Regions from separate parts of the Idiomarina sp. X4 genome, predicted to be linked through region 3. Evidence: predicted binding sites of a transcription regulator. Region 3 holds the regulator's gene; each other region holds the start of a gene.
What was found. Region 3 encodes NrdR, which represses ribonucleotide reductase genes. Its sites were predicted from a motif close to AAACACNANATNTNGTGTTT; they were not measured.

Region 1 (4,267 bases), 450 kb from region 3:
CTGCTGGAACTGGGTATTCCTGATAGTCGAGTAGGCTGTCGAGCGCACGAACGGCTAAGTCAGCCAGTTCTTCAAACTCGCCTAAGTCGCTAATTTTACCCAAGTTGAATGCTGACAGGGTACACAGCGCAATTTCACCTTCTTCGTCATTGACGTGTTGTAATGGCTTAGTTGGCAAAGCAATTTCCAGACACAGATTGCTTTGACGAATAGGCGCAACTTTCGAGTCAAACGGGCTATGCGTATTGCAGTGGTCAACGTTTTGTACGTAAATACGCCCCGTGCTGGCACGCTCCTGCATAAACAGGCTGAATAGCTCAATGGCTTTAATGCGTTTTTTACGAATGCTTTCGTCTTGCTCATACTGAACGTACAGCTGCTCGAACTTCTCCTGATCTTCGAAGAATGCGTCGTACAGGCCCGGTACGTCAGAAGGGCTGAATAGCGTAATGTAGTCGTCTTTAATCAAACGTTGATACATCAAGCGGTTGAATTGAACGCCGTAGTCCAAATGACGAACACGGTTTTCTTCAACGCCACGGTTGTTCTTAAGCACCAACAAGCTTTCTACTTCTAAATGCCATAGTGGGTAGAACAGAGTTGCTGCGCCACCACGAACACCGCCTTGCGAACAGCTCTTAACCGCCGTCTGGAAGTATTTGTAGAAAGGAATACAGCCAGTGTGGAACGCTTCACCGTTTCGAATTGGGCTGCCCAGCGCACGAATGCGACCGGCATTAATACCAATACCGGCTCGTTGAGAAACGTATTTCACAATGGCGCTGGCGGTCGCGTTAATAGAGTCCAGGCTGTCGCCCGTTTCAATTAATACGCATGAACTGAACTGACGTGTTGGTGTACGAACGCCAGACATAATGGGTGTTGGTAGTGAAATTTTAAACTCAGACGTTGCATCATAGAAACGCTTGATGTAATCCATGCGAGTTGCTTTCGGATAGTTCGCGAACAAGCAGGCAGCGACTAAAATGTATAAGAACTGGGCGCTTTCATAAATATCGCCAGTCACACGGTTCTGCACTAAATATTTATTTTCAAGCTGCTTGACCGCTGCATAGGAGAAATTCATGTCGCGCCAGTGGTCGACAATCTCGTCCATCTGATCAAACTCAGCTTCGCTGTAGTCTTCCAGCAAGTGCTCGTCATAACGGTGCTCTGCCACCATTTTCTTGACGTGATCGAATAAACGAGGGGGTTCAAATTTCCCGTAAGCACGCTTACGTAAATGAAAGATAGCCAGACGCGCGGCCATGTACTGATAGTCAGGAGCTTCTTCCGAGATTAAATCAGCTGCAGCCTTAATAATGGTCTCGTGAATGTCTTCGGTTTTAATGCCATCGTAAAACTGAATATGAGACTTAATTTCGACTTGAGAAGCGGAAACATTATGCAGGCCTTCCGCTGCCCACATGATCACTCGATGGATTTTATCTAGGTTTAGCGGTTCACGCTCTCCGCTACGTTTGGTGACATACAGTTGCTCGTTCATTTTGCGCCGACTCTTAGCTTTTTGTTATAGATATGTAGCCACAAGATATTGTGGTCATTAGTTATACAGAGTGAAATTCACACAATATCTAGTGTCTTTGATTTTTCAGTATGCTAGGTCTTAGTCAGACTTTGATCAAGCGAATTTATCGAGAAAATGAAAAGAAATTCGACGTTTAATTGTTGATTTTTTTCTAGCCTTTATTAGACGTGAGTTTGCGAGGACCTCGGCTTTTTATAACTTTTTTGTCTTTAAAAATGGGTTAATAGATCAAGGTTGTGGTAGTCCAATAATATCCAGTAATTCTAATGGTGTGCTAATTCCATAGTCGGCTTTCCAATCGGCTGGTGAGTCACTGTCGCTAATATACCCATAATGAGCCAGTACCGTTGTCATTTCAGCGTTACGGCCAGCCTGAATATCTCGTTCAGCGTCACCCACGTAGATACAGCTTGTAGGATTAACCCCCAACTGCTCTGTGGCCAGAAGTAAGGGCGCAGGGTCGGGTTTTGATACACTTAGAGTGTCTCCGCAAACAACTGATTCAAAGACATCAAACTCGGGAAAGCTAGGCAGTAATTCTTGGGTCAACTGCTTAGGTTTGTTAGTAACAATTGCTACTTTTATTTGAGCTTGAATCAGAGCATTGAGTAGCGGTACAACACCTTCGTACACATGGGTCTTAGCGGCAATACTGTTCGAATAGGCGTCCAAAAAAGCTTTCCGTAACTCGCTTTCATGGGTCTGCAGCTCTTCTGAAAAGGCCAGCTTTAGCAAACCTCTGGAACCATGGGAGGCAACTGGCGTGTAAATGTCTTCATGAACAGGTTCTTTACCATATAAAGCGCACACATTATTTAGTGCCGCGCCGAGATCAGGAGCCGTGTTCAGCAAGGTGCCATCGAGATCGAATAGCACGCCTTCGGGAAGCTTGGGGTTATTAGCGAGATTGGTCATGAGCTAGGTCAGAGGCTTTTGTAAAACAGTAATGTAATTCACGTCTATGTCGGTTTCTGACAAAGTGAATCCTTTTAATGGATGGAAAATTAATCCATTAATATCAATCTCATTAAGTCCGGCTTCATCGGCCATACGAAGAAGTTCCGACGGCTTAATAAAACGCTGATGCTGGTGTGTGCCTTTGGGCACCCAACCCAGTATATGTTCAGCAGCCAAAATACCCAGCAGCCAGGACTTAACGTTACGGTTTAGGGTTGAGAAAAACACTAAACCGCCGGGTTTAACCGCTTTTGCGCAGGCATTAACTATAGAGGCTGGGTCAGGCACGTGTTCCAGCATTTCTAAACAGGTTACCGCATCATACTGACTTTCATGTTCGGCCGCGTGATTTTCAACGGCGACACATTGATAATCGACAGAAACGTCGCTTTCCAATGCATGCAGACGAGCAATTTTTAGTGACTCTTCGGCTAAATCGATACCGGTAACTTTGGCACCACGCTCTGCCATAGCTTCGCTGAGCAGACCACCACCACAACCAACATCGAGAATGCTTTTGCCAAATAAGCCATTAGCGTGTTGCTCAATAAAAGACAGCCGAACCGGGTTAATTTCGTGCAAAGGTTTGAATTCGCCTTCCGGGTCCCACCAACGCGAGGCTAGGGCCGAGAACTTAGCGATTTCTTCTAAATCGACGTTTTTTTGTTCAGTATTTTTGTTTTCTTGAGTCATGGAGTGCACTGTTGTGAGCGATAAATAACGCGGCTAGTCTACCCTAGCTAAAGAATAAGAAAAAGAGGGTGCGAGACTCGTTTCGGATGGGTACAATGACTGCATCAAAATAACAAAGATATGCGGATTTTTATTTTAGGGACTGAACTATGAGCGATCTAGCCAGAGAAGTGTCACCGGTTAATATCGAAGATGAATTAAAAAGCTCTTATCTCGATTATGCGATGAGCGTTATCGTCGGGCGTGCATTGCCTGACGTCAGGGACGGATTAAAACCGGTACACCGACGTGTCTTATTCGCAATGAACGAGTTGCGTAACGACTACAACAAACCCTATAAAAAGTCAGCGCGTGTGGTCGGTGACGTTATCGGTAAATATCACCCGCACGGTGACAGCGCGGTGTATGACACTATTGTTCGTATGGCGCAGGACTTTTCATTGCGTTACATGCTGGTTGACGGGCAGGGTAACTTTGGCTCGGTCGATGGCGACTCTGCAGCGGCGATGCGTTACACCGAAATTCGCATGGCTAAAATCTCTCACCAGTTACTGGCCGATTTAGACAAGGAAACCGTCGACTTTGTCGATAACTATGACGGTACTGAGCGCATTCCTGACGTACTGCCAACACGTGTTCCTAACCTTTTGGTTAACGGTTCTTCCGGTATCGCGGTTGGTATGGCGACCAATATTCCGCCGCATAACCTGACTGAGGTCATTAACGGCTCTCTGGCGATGATCGACAACCCAGATATCGATGTTGATGGGTTAATGGAATACATCCCGGGTCCGGACTTCCCAACGGCTGCCACCATTTCAGGCCGGAGCGGCATTGTAGAAGCGTACAAAACGGGTCGTGGTCGCATTCACTTGCGTGCTAAAGCGGAAGTAGAAGTTGACGAAAAAACCGGCAAAGAAACCATTATTGTTACGGAAATTCCGTATCAAGTGAACAAAGCGCGCTTAATTGAAAAAATTGCTGAACTAGTAAAAGAGAAGCGCGTTGAAGGTATTAGCGCCTTGCGCGACGAGTCTGACAAAGACGGTATGCGCATTGTCATTGAAA
Region 2 (4,267 bases), 950 kb from region 3:
TGCCCAGGAACTTACCAATTTGCCATAGGCGACCTAAGTCGACGTACTCATAACCCTGATGGCCTAACCAGAAGTTCAGGTGTTCTGGCATGATTTGCGCAATCGCCAGCCAGTTACCGATAAAGGTACCCGCAACAACCAGAACCAGCGCCCAGAACAACACGTCCACGCCGAGTTTTTGGTATTTAGGATCTTTACCGCCGTTAATAATTGGCGCCAGGAATAAACCTGCGGCTAAGAACCCGGTCGCAATCCAGAACATAGCGGCCTGAATATGCCAGGTACGTGTCAGTGAGTAGGGGAACCACTCAGAGATATTGATGCCGTAGAACTCTTGCCCTTCAACAGTATAGTGAGCGGTTAAGCCACCCAATAAAACCTGTAAGCTAAACAACGCAACGACAATGAACAAATATTTACCCAGTGCTTTTTGCGAAGGAGTTAGCTTGACCTTAGAAATAGGATCGTGCTCCGGCGCAATCAGTTCCTCTTCTTCTTGGTCGCGTAAAAATGCCCACGCCCAAATCAGGAAGCCAATACCGGCAATTAAAAGAATGACACTGACAATAGACCAAATGATGTTTTCCGCGCTAGGCACGTTGTCTATCAGTGTCTCGTGTGGCCAGTTGTTGGTATAAGTGATATCGGCACCCGGGCGTTCAGTAGCAGCCGCCCATGCGGTCCAGAAAAAGAAATCATTCATTTGCGCACGACGCTCTGCCGAAGGTAATGTGTTTTCTTTCATCGCATAGCTGACGCGAGTAGGACGCAACTCAGGGTCGTCACTGAACAGTTTGGAGTAGTACTCACCGGTTTGCTCAATGGCCTGAATACGACGCTCGCTCAAAATAACTTCGTTTGAGCCTTTGTCGTATGTATTGGTGCGATACTCTTCTTTCAGTTCATACTCAAGCTGGTTTTGTTGAACACCGGTCAGCTTGTCATACGGCTTACCGAACACTTCTTGTGCACGAATGTCTAACCAGGCCAGCAGCTCACGGTGCAGCCAGTCCGCTGTCCAGTCAGGTGCCTGGTACGCACCATGGCCCCAAATAGAGCCTAACTGCATGCCGCCCACAGACTGCCATGCCGTTTGTCCGTCAAGAACCGACTCTTCGGTTGCAATGACGTTACCGTTGGTACTCACGAACTTGTCCGGAATAGGCGGTGCCTCCCGGTAAACTTCCGTTCCAAAATACCCTAAAACACCAAAAGTAATTGCAAGAACACCGATTAGTGTCCACCAAAGCTTACGATACCCGGCCATTGTTGACCTCCTTGATACCTCTGAACCACATCATGGGTTGTTACTCCCTCAAAAAAGAATGAATAGTGATGTTGATCTCACTGTCCCCATGCCTAGAGCAACTTCAATGCCAAGTTTTAATGTTTTGATTTTTATGGTCTTTTTTATTTTTAGGGTTCTTATGACTTAACTGGAAAGGGTTTTTTTTACTGTTAGGGTAAAAATAACCTAAAAGGTATTTTCTACCCCGTTAGAGGTATTCAACGTGTTTCTTGAGGTTGATCAATGCACAGTATTTTATGTTACCTATGCTAAGAAAACACAAGATATAGTGTTTTGTGCGTAAATTAATCCGATATATGGTGTTTCATGACGAGCTACCCACAACAGCTACATTACAGCTCTGAACAGGTTGTCTGGCAGGAAGTGCCGGATGAAGTGGCGTTAGCTTACACCATTACCGGTTGCCCTGTCGGGTGTAAAGGTTGTCATAGCGTGGACAGTTGGCCTGTCGGCAGCGGTTTAGCGTTAACCGAAGACTACTTGCAAGAGCGCCTGGCTATGTACAAAGGCCTCATTACGTGCGTGTTGTTTCTGGGTGGCGAATGGCAACCGGAAGCGCTGATAAAACACTTAAAACGAGTTCGCGCAGAAGGGTTGGAAACCTGTCTTTATACAGGCTACGAGGATGTCTCTCTGCGTATTAGGGAACAGTTGACGTACTTAAAAACCGGGCCATGGATAGCCGAAAAGGGTGGTTTAGAGAACCCCCACACCAATCAAAAATTTTATGACTTAAGAACAAAGCAGCTACTGAACTGCAAATTTCTGACAGGAGAATAATTATGTTGCGCTTAAACGACGACCAGGTTTCAGAAAAAGTAGACTTCATTGCGGACTATCTGAACGCACAAAATGCCGCAGACGGTTCGAAAATGGATGCCAACGCAAATGTTACGCAGAAGAACATTGCGACCTTAGAGGCTGAGTTAATGAAAGACTTTTTTGTGCAAGTGAACCGCAAGCAGGTCAGTAACAAAATTGCAGAGTTGTTCGACGACAGCTTAGCGAAAGAATACGTTCGTCAAATAGAAGATCATGAAATTTACGTGCACGACGAAACCAGCTTGAAGCCATATTGCGTGTCAGTGACGATGTACCCGTTTTTAACCGACGGTTTGACGAAGCTGGGTGGCGAGTCGCTGGCGCCTAAACACTTAGAGTCTTTTTGTGGCTCATTCGTCAACTTTGTTTTTGCCGTAAGCTCACAATACGCTGGCGCAGTAGCTACCGTCGAATTCTTAACCTACTTCGACTATTTCGCACGTAAGGACTATGGGGATGACTACCTAAATACGCACCGTAAGCAAATCGAAAATCATTTACAGCACGTTGTGTATGCGATTAACCAACCGGCAGCGGCACGTGGGTACCAAAGTGTGTTCTGGAATATTTCTGTGTATGACAAGCACTACTTTGACAGCATGTTTGGTGACTTCGTCTTCCCAAAAGACTTCAGTAAACCAAAATGGGAGACAGTGAGCGCTTTACAGGACTTCTTTTTAGACTGGTTTAATAAAGAGCGTGAAAAATCTATTTTGACCTTTCCGGTTGTGACCGTTGCGATGTTAACGGAAGAGGGCGCCTGTAAAGATCAGGTCTTCGCAAAGAAAATGGCGGCGGAATTAGCCAACGGTAACTCATTCTTTGTGTATTTGTCAGACAATGCCGACTCACTAGCGTCCTGCTGCCGTTTGCGCTCAGAAATTAGCGACAATACATTCTCTTACACCTTGGGTGCCGGCGGTGTTGCGACCGGATCGATTAATGTCATTACCATTAATATGAACCGCTTAGTGCAAGACGGCCGGAACTTGGAAGAAGAAATTAGCAAAATTCACAAGTATCAGGTGGCTTACCGTAAGCTGATGGAAGAATACAAAGACGCAGGTATGCTGACAGTGTATGACGCAGGCTTTATCAGCTTGGACAAACAATTCTTGACCATTGGTATTAACGGCATGGTCGAAGCTGCTGAGTCGCAAGGCATTAGAGCGAGCAATAATCCTGAGTACAAAAGCTTTGTAGAGCGTCACCTGAAAGTTATTTATGACGCCAATAAAGCCGCCAAGGCGGAATACGGCTACATGTTTAACACTGAGTTTGTGCCGGCGGAAAACTTAGGGGTTAAGAATGCAAAGTGGGACAAAGCGGACGGTTATAAAGTATCGCGTGACTGCTACAATTCGTACTTCTACGTCGTTGAGGACGACGAAACTAATGCTTTGGATAAGTTTGTGATGCACGGTAAGGAGTTGGTGGAATATTTGGACGGTGGCTCGGCATTGCACCTGAATATGGATGAAAAGCTGAATGCAACCGGCTACTTGTCATTGCTGAACATAGCCGCAAAAACTGGCTGTAATTATTTCTGTATTAACGTCAAAATCACTATTTGCAACGAGTGTGAGCACATCGACAAGCGCACGTTAAGTGAATGCTCCAGCTGTCATTCAGAGAATATTGACTACGGTACTCGAGTTATTGGCTACCTGAAGCGGGTTTCTGCATTCAGTGCGGGGCGTCGTAAAGAGCACGCTGCGCGTCACTATCATCGCGACGAAGCGAGCCAGGCCACTAACGGTGCGGCTCAGGCCAATATAGGGCTGCGTAAGGCAAGCTAAGTTGACACATCTACCCACAAAGAGGGAGTTAAGCTCCCTCTTTTTTGATGCATTCAAAAAGTGGTTTTGTGGTATTCTCCGCTCGCACTTCACGAATACGCGGTGACACCATGGAAATTACCAGTTATCAAGACTTTATCAATATGGCAAAACAACAACCTGAGCCACAAAGGCTACTGTTTGTTTTGGCCAAAGCTCAGCTACCTGAGCAACCCACTCAAATTCAGCAACAACAGTTTGAACAACAGGCCGGTGGCAACTTGGAGCCTGTATTGTGTGTCGACAAATTGCCCGAAGAAGTTGAGAGCTTCGATGTGCTTGTGGAAGAATCCAAACG
Region 3 (4,267 bases):
GGAAGAGTAGTTACCTTCCCATGGAATACCATAGCCACGGTCAAGTTCAAGGATCCAACCTGCAACGTTATCGAGGAAGTAACGGTCGTGGGTAATGGCAACCACGGTCCCCGTGTAATCGTGCAAGAAACGCTCTAGCCAAGCAACCGACTCTGCATCAAGGTGGTTGGTAGGCTCGTCTAACAGCAGCATGTCCGGCTTAGATAACAGTAAACGACAAATAGCCACACGGCGTCGCTCACCACCCGACAGGTTGCCGATTTTGGCGTCCCATTCAGGAAGGCGTAAAGCATCTGCTGCGCGTTCCAGAATATTTTCAATGTTGTGACCGTCTTTGGCTTGCAACAGTGCTTCCAGTTCGCCTTGTTCTTTCGACAGCGCGTCGAAATCAGCATTCTCATCAGCGTAGGCCGCGTAAATTTCATCGAGGCGACCCAGCGCTTCTTTTACGTCTGTAACAGCCTCTTCAACCGTTTCTTTGACCGTTTTGCTTTCATCGAGCTCAGGCTCCTGTGGCAGGTAACCAATTTGAGTCCCTGATAATGCGCGAGCTTCACCTTCATACTCTGTATCAACACCCGCCATAATGCGGAGCAGGGTCGACTTACCGGCACCGTTAACACCCAGAACACCAATTTTGGCCCCTGGAAAAAACGACAGAGAAATATCTTTTAAGATGGTTTTCTTAGGTGGCACTACTTTGCTCACCTGAGACATTGAATAGATATATTGCGCCATAGCGACGTAAAATCCTTCCTATCAACAAAAAAGTTACTGCATAGTTTACTGTTATTTACGAACATCCCCAAACTTTGTTGTGCTGAACTAGGCACTCATTTGTGTTTTAAGGTAAAATACCCGACAAATTAAGACCATTTAATGATTTGGAGAGCTGTAATGCTGAAATCTGAGATGAACATTGCCGACTTTGATGCGGACTTATGGCAAGCGATGCAAGGCGAAGTTGAGCGTCAGGAACAACACATAGAGCTGATTGCGTCAGAAAACTACACCAGTCCGCGAGTCATGCAGGCGCAAGGTTCTCAGTTAACCAACAAGTACGCAGAAGGCTATCCACATAAGCGTTATTATGGTGGCTGTGAGTTTGTCGATAAGGTTGAAGACTTAGCCATTGAGCGTGCCAAAGAGTTATTCGGTGCAAAATATGCAAACGTACAGCCACATTCTGGTTCGCAAGCAAATACGGCTGCATTTATGGCGCTGATGGAAGCCGGAGACACTTTCCTTGGTATGAGTTTGGCGCACGGTGGTCACTTAACTCACGGTTCCGGAGTTAACTTCTCAGGAAAGCTTTATAACGCCGTTTCGTATGGCCTGGACGAATCCACTGGTGAAATTGACTATGCCGAAGTTGAAAAACTGGCGCTGGAACACAAACCGAAAGTGATCGTTGCGGGCTTCTCAGCCTATTCTGGTATCGTTGACTGGAAAAAATTCCGTGAAATTGCGGATAAAGTTGATGCTTATTTAATGGTCGATATGGCGCACGTAGCGGGTTTGATTGCTGCAGGTGAATACCCGAACCCAGTGCCTTACGCACACGTTGTTACTACGACTACGCATAAAACGCTGGCGGGCCCACGTGGTGGTTTGATTATTTCCGGTAGCGATGATGAAAAGCTGCATAAAAAATTAAACAGTGCCGTATTCCCGGGTAATCAAGGCGGTCCGTTATGCCATGTTATTGCCGGTAAAGCGGTCGCTTTCCAGGAAGCATTACAGCCGGAATTTAAAGCTTACCAGCAACAAGTGCTAAAAAATGCGAACGTAATGGTTAAAGCAATGCAGTCTCGCGGCTATAAGATTGTTTCTAATGGTACGCAGAATCACTTATTCCTGGTTGATCTAATCGATAAAGACATCACGGGTAAAGACGCAGATGCTGCTTTAGGTGATGCATTTATTACGGTTAACAAGAATGCGGTTCCTAATGATCCGCGTTCTCCTTTTGTGACCTCTGGCTTGCGTTTAGGCACACCGGCTATTACCCGCCGTGGCTTTAAAGAAACTGAAGCTGAACAAGTTGCTAACTGGATCTGTGACGTTCTGGACGATATCTCGAACGAGAGCAAAATTTCAGAAGTACGTGAACAAGTAAAAGCGTTATGCGCTAACTTTCCGGTATACGGATAATTACGCACTATCGTTAAACGAGTCGTAAAGCGCACTTAAAGGAGTCAGGCAATGCATTGTCCATTTTGTGGCACACAAGACACCAAGGTTATTGATTCGCGCTTAGTTGCGGATGGCGCCTCGGTACGTCGCCGGCGTGAGTGTAATCATTGCAAGGAGCGCTTTACGACTTTTGAAACGGCTGAACTCATCATGCCGCGGGTTATTAAAACCGATGGCTCGAGAGAACCGTTCAATGAAGATAAGCTCCGCAACGGGTTGTTAAGAGCACTCGAAAAGCGCCCAGTTAGTCTGGAGCTTATGGAACAGGCTATTAATAAAATTAAATCGAGTATCCGTGCGACGGGTGAGCGCGAAATAACCAGTAATTTTATTGGTGGATTGGTTATGGAAAACCTGAAACAAATCGACAAAGTGGCCTATGTAAGGTTTGCTTCCGTTTATCGCTCGTTCGAAGATATTCGAGAGTTTGGCGAAGAAATCGCTCGTTTGAATGATTAAACCGTCGCAACTAAAAGTTGATCACGAAATGATGCATCGTGCCATTGAGTTGGCTCGGCGCGGCATTATGACAACGCGACCTAACCCTGCTGTAGGTTGCGTGATAGCTAAAGACAATAAAATCATTGGTGAAGGCTGGCATCAGCGAGCCGGCGAACCGCACGCAGAAGTTCATGCGTTAAAGCAGGCTGGTGCTGACGCAAAAGGTGCAACGGCTTATGTGACTTTAGAGCCGTGCAGCCACATGGGGCGTACCCCACCATGTGCGAACGCTTTAATTGAAGCGGGCATTGCGCGTGTTGTGGTCGCTATGCATGATCCTAACCCTCGGGTGAGTGGAAATGGCATTAAGCGTTTGCATGAGGCGGATATTGACGTGCTGGTTGGCGTGTTGGAAAAGTCTGCGGAACAGCTGAACCCAGGTTTCTTGTCCAGAATGCGGGAAAACCGTCCTTTCATTACTGTCAAAATGGCGTCGTCGCTGGATGGAAAAACCGCGTTATCAGATGGGCGCAGCCAATGGATAACGGGTCCTCATGCGCGTGCCGACGTTCAATATTGGCGAGCTCAATCCGACTCGATTCTTACTGGCGCGGATACCATTTTAAAAGATGACCCCATGCTGACGGTTCGACAAAACCAGTGGCCAGCGACAAGGCCTTTACCTGAACCGTTAAAACAACCCATACGTATTGTTATAGACAGTCAGAACAGAGTGACCGATGACGCTAAAATTTTTGAGTCACCGGTTCCGGTGTGGTTAATAAGGTCTAAGTCTGGTCAGCCAAGTAAGCATTCACATTGCCATGAAGTTATTGTGAAGACAGCCGCTACCGGGAAAATTGACTTAAGTGCTTTAATGTCGGAGTTGGCAAAGCGCGAAGTGAACCAAATCTGGACCGAATGTGGTGCGTCTTTAGCGGCTGCACTTATACAGGCGGGTTATTGTGACCGCTTGATAATGTACAGTTCAGGTCAGCTACTGGGCAACGCGGCGCGTTCACTCTTTGATATTGACGAGCCGAATACTTTAGACAAAGCGATACGCTTTAAAATAACTGACAGGCGTCAGGTTGGTGATGACCAACGAGTTATCGCAGTACCTCAACTTATGACAGGAAAAGGTTAAGCGTTATGTCATTGCATAGCACAGAAGAGATTATAGAAGACATTCGTCAGGGAAAAATGGTCATCCTGATGGATGATGAAGATCGTGAAAATGAGGGGGACCTTATAATTGCTGCGGAATGCGCGACGCCAGAAGCGATTAACTTTATGGCGCGTTATGGTCGTGGACTTATCTGCTTAACCTTAACTGAAGAGCGTTGTCAGCAACTGAATTTACCGCTGATGGTAGATAAAAATAATGCGCCTTACGCAACAAACTTTACGGTTTCTATTGAAGCGGCGCAAGGAGTCACAACAGGCATTTCAGCAGCTGATCGAGCGAAGACTGTGCTGGATGCAGTGAAAAAGGATGCTAAGCCGGAAGACTTGGTTATGCCGGGACACATTTTCCCATTAAAAGCAAAATCGGGCGGCGTCTTAAATCGCGCAGGGCATACCGAAGCGGGATGCGACTTAGCGCGACTGGCTGGTTTTGAGCCTGCGT

Region 1: nrdA (class 1a ribonucleoside-diphosphate reductase subunit alpha) is a predicted target of NrdR. The motif match lies at 1,585-1,604, and genes of this name have one in related genera.
Region 2: nrdG (anaerobic ribonucleoside-triphosphate reductase activating protein) is a predicted target of NrdR. The motif match lies at 1,564-1,583, and genes of this name have one in related genera.

The regions. Positions count from the first base shown of each region.
Region 1 is NZ_CP025000.1:2,381,003-2,385,269, forward strand. Features, by position in the region: gene nrdA (class 1a ribonucleoside-diphosphate reductase subunit alpha) at 1-1,507, opposite strand, end outside; gene CWC33_RS11525 (HAD family hydrolase) at 1,778-2,464, opposite strand; gene ubiG (bifunctional 2-polyprenyl-6-hydroxyphenol methylase/3-demethylubiquinol 3-O-methyltransferase UbiG) at 2,468-3,199, opposite strand; gene gyrA (DNA gyrase subunit A) at 3,349-4,267, shown strand, end outside.
Region 2 is NZ_CP025000.1:977,685-981,951, reverse strand. Features, by position in the region: gene CWC33_RS04725 (nitric-oxide reductase large subunit) at 1-1,267, opposite strand, end outside; gene nrdG (anaerobic ribonucleoside-triphosphate reductase activating protein) at 1,616-2,089, shown strand; gene nrdD (anaerobic ribonucleoside-triphosphate reductase) at 2,092-3,930, shown strand; gene CWC33_RS04710 (ribonucleotide reductase subunit alpha) at 4,041-4,267, shown strand, end outside.
Region 3 is NZ_CP025000.1:1,928,504-1,932,770, forward strand. Features, by position in the region: gene ettA (energy-dependent translational throttle protein EttA) at 1-738, opposite strand, end outside; gene glyA (serine hydroxymethyltransferase) at 898-2,154, shown strand; gene nrdR (transcriptional regulator NrdR) at 2,206-2,655, shown strand; gene ribD (bifunctional diaminohydroxyphosphoribosylaminopyrimidine deaminase/5-amino-6-(5-phosphoribosylamino)uracil reductase RibD) at 2,648-3,784, shown strand; gene ribBA (bifunctional 3,4-dihydroxy-2-butanone-4-phosphate synthase/GTP cyclohydrolase II) at 3,790-4,267, shown strand, end outside.